Regions from separate parts of the Ligilactobacillus animalis genome, predicted to be linked through region 1. Evidence: predicted binding sites of a transcription regulator. Region 1 holds the regulator's gene; the other holds the start of a gene.
What was found. Region 1 encodes LexA, which represses DNA repair genes until DNA is damaged. Its sites were predicted from a motif close to CNAACANNTGTTNG; they were not measured.
Positions count from the first base shown of each region.

Region 1 (3,434 bases):
CCACGGACAAAATGAGCATCAAGAATTGATGGATCCTGAGCGCCATTTAGCCCTAGTTGATAATTATCAGCCTGAGATCCTAGCTAAATTGACACAATACCAGGCACTTTATGCCAATTATCGTCGCCTTTCGCAAGCACTGGAGCAACGCGAGAAAAATGCGCATGAGTGGGCTCAAAGACTCGATATGTTACAATTTCAAGTTAATGAGATCAGTGAGGCGCAGTTACACGAGGGCGAAGAAGAAGAGCTCCAAGAACAAAAACGTCAATTAGATAATTATCAAACGATCCATCACGCCTTAGAGATGAGTTATCAAGCACTAAATGGTGAAGAATTAGATGTGATGAGCGTTCTAGGAAATGTCATGAGTGAATTAGAAGATGTGGCTGAGTTCAATTCTGAATTAGCCGCGATCTACGAAAAGGTTTCTGATGCTTTTTATAATCTGCAAGATGCAGCACATGAAGTTTCAGGGCAATTAAGTGATCTGGAGTGGGATGAAGAACTGCTAAATTCAATTGAGGCACGGCTCGAAACGATCCATCAGCTCAAGCGTAAATATGGTGATTCGATCGAAATGATCTTGGCTTATTACGATAAGATAAAACACGAGCTTGAAACGATGCAACAAAGCGATGAAAACTTAGAGCAGCAAGTCGAACAGGTCAAAGAAGCTCACGCCAAGGCAAAAGAATTAGCACTAGAGATCAGCGAGTTACGCAAACAGACTGCTAAACGCCTTGAAAATGAGATACATCAGCAATTAAGTGCGCTTTATATGGATAAAGCTGTTTTTGAAGTACGTTTTTTACCAGAGAACGGGCAATTGACTGAGACTGGGCTTGATCGGGTCGAATTTTACATTCAAACTAACCCCGGAGAAGAAATGGGCGCTTTAGCAAAGATCGCTTCTGGTGGTGAATTGTCGCGGATCATGCTCGCGCTAAAGACGATCTTTGCCCAAAATAAGGGTGTGACGAGTATTATTTTCGATGAGGTCGATACTGGAGTCAGTGGGCGCGTCGCCCAGGCAATCGCAGAAAAGATCAGTCAGATCGCAACTAATTCGCAAGTGTTGTGTATCACGCATTTACCACAGGTCGCAGCTGTGGCAGACCATCACTACTTTATTGCTAAGCATGTAGCTAATGGTCGGACTGAAACTTCGCTGACGATCTTAAACGATAAGGAACGGATCGAAGAATTAGCCCGAATGTTATCGGGTTCTTCGATCACGACTTTGACGCTAGAACATGCAGAAGAATTGCTAAAAATGGCTAAGGCAAGTAAATAGTTCTAAAAGATGCACTTTGAGGCATCTTTTTTTTGAATAAAAAAACTAGAAGTCGGTAAACTCCTAGTTGCTAAAATATTGACTTTAGATCATATCACGGTAGAGCCCAATGACTTTGCCTAAAATTACGACATTATCCAAGATGATCGGATCCATCGTTTCATTTTCAGGTTGTAATCTAAAATATCCGTCTTCTTTGTAGAATCGCTTGCACGTTGCTTCATCGTCTTCGGTCATGGCGATCACGATATCACCATTGTCAGCAGCAGATTGTTTTCTAACGATAACTTGATCACCATCTAAGATCCCAGCATCGATCATGCTTTCACCACGGATGTTCAACATGAACAAATCATTGGCATCGCTTAAATTAGGTGGTAATGGGAAATAATCAGTTGTTTCTTCAACGGTTAAGATCGGCATCCCTGCAGTTACCGTTCCGACAACGGGGATCTCATTTAAGGTCGTTTTGATCCCCAAAGCGTCTAGACCAGCTGGAGTAACTTCCATTGCCCGTGGCTTAGTAGGATCTTTTTTAAGAAAGCCTTTCTTAGTTAAGCGTGCTAAATGACCGTGTACAGTTGAGGTCGAAGAAAGGGAGACTGCTTGGCAGATCTCGCGTACAGTCGGTGGATAACCTTTGCTCTCAACTGTATTGTAGATAAAACGCAAAATGTTTAGCTGTCTTTTTTCGGATGCTTTTGTCATTTTGAACACCTCAATACATTTTTATAGGGTAATTATAACATAGAAAACCAACAGTTACAAACAAGCGTTTGCTTTATCTAGAGAAAGTGACTAAGTTAATGACTTTCTTAAAATTTTGAGATAGAATATAAATGATAGATCATCTTGGAAAAGAGGAATTTAACATGGAAAAAGACGAAAAATTAGAACAAGCGTCAGAAACGACGGAAGCAAAAAAAGGTGCGATCCCCCAAGAACTGATCGATCGCATCAATGAATTATCTAAAAAGAAAAAAGAAGGCACGCTAACAGAAGCTGAAAAAGAAGAACAACAAGAATTGCGTAAGACTTACTTAGCGATGTTTAGAGAAAACTTCCGTAGTCACGTAGAAATGTTACAAGTCTACGATAAAGATGGCAATGAAGTTACGCCAGAAAAGGTCAAAAAGATCCAACGTGAACGTGGTTTGCGTGATAATTAAAGCCGTTTAACGCTTTATTTTTAAGGATAACTTGTGTAGAATAAGTAGTTGAATGAATATAATGAGAAGGGGGTGCTGAAATGTCTACTGGAATTTGGATCGTACTTGTAGTCTTAGCGCTTATCCTTGGCTTTGTTGGTGGTTTCTTTGCTGCTCGTAAGTACATGGAAGACTATTTGAAGAAAAATCCGCCGATCAATGAACAGATGTTGCGGACGATGATGATTCAGATGGGGCAAAAGCCTTCTGAAAAGAAACTTCATCAAATGATGGCTTCAATGAAGCAAAATATGTCTAAAAAGTAATTTAAAACTAAAAATAGGTTGTGACTTGCGAGTCCAACCTATTTTTAGTTATTTTTTTGTTGTAGGATCGATGTAGTGGAAGTTTGGATCGATCGCTTTGTCCAGTTTGGTAAAGGCTTGTTCCATTTCATTGATGATCGTTGCTTGGGTCTCATCGGTCAATTTAGTTTTGCGATCAACGTAGATCGGTTCACCAAAGCGAACAGTTGTCTTTTTACGGCTAAAGAGTGTTTTTAAGGTCAAGGGCCCTTGGTAAACGGCAGGAACGATCGGGACACCAGTCATTTTAGCAATCAAAACGACGCCCCCTTTCATTTCCTGTGAATGTCTAGTCCCAGAAGGAAACATGATCAAAGAAAGATCACTTTTTTTAAGCAACTTGACTGGGGTCTTGATCACAGAGGGACCAGGATTTTTTCGGTCGACTGGAAAAGCGTTGGCATGTTTTAGGATAAACCGCAAAATTGGATTTTTGAAAAGTTCTTCTTTTGCCATGAAGCTGAATTTTTTAGGAGAAGCTGCTAAGGCAAAATACAAGGGATCAAACCAAGTGCGGTGTGGGCCAACCAAAATATAATTTCCTGAAGGTAAGTTTTCTTTGCCTTCAAAGTTTGGTTTACCGTTGATCAGATAAACAAGAAACCTAACTAGGCCTCGAATAAA
Region 1 is NZ_CP047141.1:885,828-889,261, forward strand. Features, by position in the region: gene recN (DNA repair protein RecN) at 1-1,297, shown strand, start outside; gene lexA (transcriptional repressor LexA) at 1,382-2,005, opposite strand; gene GSR62_RS04440 (DUF896 domain-containing protein) at 2,170-2,466, shown strand; gene GSR62_RS04445 (YneF family protein) at 2,547-2,771, shown strand; gene GSR62_RS04450 (lysophospholipid acyltransferase family protein) at 2,820-3,434, opposite strand, start outside.

Region 2 (3,434 bases), 360 kb from region 1:
GTAATAAATTGATCCCAACGAGCACATCAAATTTTCCTAAACGTAGATCGCGCACGATCTGGGTCCGTTCAAGTGTCTTGATATCAGAATGCAGATACTTGACTTTAATACTCATCTCTTTAAAGTAATCGGTCAGATCTTCTGCCATTTTCTTAGTCAAAGTCGTTACAAAGACGCGCTCATCGCGCTCAGTTCTTTTGGCGATCTCAGCCACTAGATCGTCCATTTGTCCCATGATCGGACGAACTTCAACTTCTGGATCCAATAATCCCGTCGGTCGAATGATCTGTTGCACGACCGTATCGGTACGTTCTTGTTCATAAACACCTGGGGTCGCCGACATATAAATGATCTGATTTACTCGTTCTTCAAATTCAGCTAACTTTAATGGGCGGTTATCTAAGGCACTTGGAAGGCGGAAACCGTAATCGACTAGCATCTGTTTACGTGAGCGGTCACCATTGTACATCCCGCGCACTTGGGGCATCGTAACATGGGATTCATCGACTACGATCAAAAAATCATCGGGGAAGAAGTCCAACAACGTATATGGTGCTTCACCCGGTTTTCTTCCATCCATATGCCGTGAATAATTTTCGATCCCTGAACAATATCCCATTTCACGCAACATCTCAATGTCGTATGTCGTTCGTTGTTCTAAACGTTGAGCTTCTAACAACTTGCCATCAGCGCGCAAGACTTCTAACCTTTGAGCTAATTCGGATTCGATGCTCTTGATCGATCCTTCTAAGCGTTCACCACTTGTCAAAAAGTGAGTTGCTGGGAAGATGACAACGTGATTGCGATCACCCAAGATCTCTCCAGTCAAAGGGTCAACTTCTCGGATCCGGTCGATCTCATCCCCAAAAAATTCAACTCTAAGCGCTTGTTCATCACGTGAAGCTGGGAAGATCTCGACAACATCGCCGCGAACACGAAAGCGTCCCCGCTGAAAGTCGATATCGTTACGTTCAAATTGAACATCGATCAGTTGGTTCAACAACTTATCTCGTTCGATCTCTTGACCTACTCGCAATGAAAGAGCTTGATCACGATATTCTTTTGGATCACCTAAACCAAATATCGATGAAACTGAGGCCACCACGATCACATCATTGCGCTCTAATAACGAACTAGTCGCAGAGTGGCGTAATTTATCGATCTCATCATTGATGCTCGAATCCTTTTCGATATAAGTATCACTTGAAGGAACATAAGCTTCAGGTTGATAGTAATCGTAGTAGGATACAAAATATTCAACAGCATTGTCTGGGAAAAATTCTTTGAACTCCCCGTAGAGCTGTCCCGCCAAGGTCTTATTATGGGCTAAGACCAAAGTTGGCTTGTTGGCTTTAGCGATCACATTTGAGATCGTAAAAGTTTTCCCGGTCCCAGTAGCCCCTAATAAGATCTGTTCTTTTTTACCAGCTTTGATCCCGGTTGCAAGCTCAGCGATCGCTTGTGGTTGATCTCCAGTTGGTTGATATTTTGAAACTAATTTGAACTCTTTATCGGCTTGACGTTCGATCAAATGATTACCCCCTCATTAAAAACTATTGCTTACAGGATTATACCACAACGAACGTATTTTCGCATCAGCAGAATCAAAAAAGACACGGCCATTTACCGTGTCTTCAGCATCTAACAGCTAATTTTAGCCCTTGATGAAATCATTGATTGCTTTTTCAAATTTTTCACATTTAGCTTGTGCATCAGCTTCGGAATCACCTTGTGTACCAATGTAAAATTTGATCTTTGGTTCTGTACCTGAAGGACGAACTGCGATCCAAGTTCCATCTTCAAGGAAGTACTTCAAAACATTTGACTTAGGCAAGTTGATCGCTGTCACATTCCCAGCTGCATCTTGGCGACTAGAAGCTTGATAATCTTCAGCTGCGATCACTTTATAACCAGCAAAATCAGTTGGTAATTCTTGACGGAACTTAGCCATCAAATCTTTGATCTCTTGTGCACCTTCGATCCCATCAAAGGTCAAAGCGATCGTCTTTTCAGCAAAATAGCCGTATTTTTCAAATAATTCTTGGAGACCATCGTATAAGTTCTTACCTTGTTTCTTGTAGAAGGCAGCTACTTCAGCTAATAGTACCAAAGATTGGATCGCATCTTTATCGCGCACGAATGGACGGATCAAATAACCATAACTTTCTTCAAAGCCTAACATGAAGCTGTGTTCATTGGTTTCTTCAAAATGTTGGATCTGTTCGGCAATGAACTTGAACCCAGTCAAGACATTGATCGCTTCGACCCCAAAATCAGCTGCAACTTTAGCAGCAAATTCACTTGAAACGATTGATTTTACTAAAGCCCCGTTTGCAGGCAAGTTACCTGCTTTTTTACGAGCCGTTAAAATATAGTTCAACATCAAAGCTGCGATCTGGTTACCTGTCAACAATTCGTATTCGCCATCTGGTTGACGAACAGCTGCTCCCAAACGGTCTGCATCAGGATCGACAGCTACTAAAAGATCAGCTTTTTGGCTCTTGCCTAATTTGATCGCTAAATCAAAAGCTTCTGTAAATTCAGGGTTTGGATGTTCAACGGTTGAGAACTCTGGATCTGGCATTGCTTGTTCTGGGACCATCGTAAAGTCTTCAAAACCAGCTTGACGTAAGGCTTTTTCACCTAACATCCCACCAGTACCGTGAAGTGGAGTAAAGACCAACTTCATCGTTTTACCCTCTTCAGCCACTAACTCACGATCGATCGTTACTTCTTTGGCATTTTCTAAGTAAACTTCATCGACTTCTGAACCGATGACTTTCAATGTTCCATCATTGATCAAAGCATCTTTATCAGCAACTTCAACGGCAAAAAGATCATCAACTTCGCGGATATAATTCGTGATCATATCTGATTCTTTTGGTGGCATTTGCGCCCCATCTTCACCATAGATCTTATAACCGTTATATTGTTTTGGATTATGGCTCGCTGTGATCATGATCCCTGCATAAGCATGTAGATGCCGAACGGTAAAGGATAGTTCTGGGGTCGGACGTAAGCTTTCAAAGACAAAGCTTGGAATCCCGTGTGCCCCTAAAACACGTGCTGCTTCAAAAGCAAATTCTTGTGACATGTGACGTGAATCATAACTGATCGCTACACCACGTAATTTTGTTTCTTCATCCAAGGTATCCATAAAGCGTGCCAAACCTTCAGTTGCTTGGCGCACAGTATAAATATTCATGCGGTTGATCCCAGCACCGATCAAGCCACGCATCCCAGCTGTCCCAAATTCCATTGGTGTATAGAAGGCATCTTCCAATGCTTCTTTATCATTTACGATCTTATCAAGGTCTTCCCGAACTTCAGGTGCTAGATCAGGTTGTTTGTTCCAAATAGTATAAGTCTCTTCCCAACTCATATAATCACCTCATTTATCTATTCAAATCTAGTATACTATCAATCGTCTAAAC
Region 2 is NZ_CP047141.1:1,248,608-1,252,041, forward strand. Features, by position in the region: gene uvrB (excinuclease ABC subunit UvrB) at 1-1,531, opposite strand, end outside; gene GSR62_RS06130 (phospho-sugar mutase) at 1,655-3,382, opposite strand.
Region 2: the regulator LexA is predicted to act here: its motif matches at 1,580-1,593, upstream of uvrB (excinuclease ABC subunit UvrB).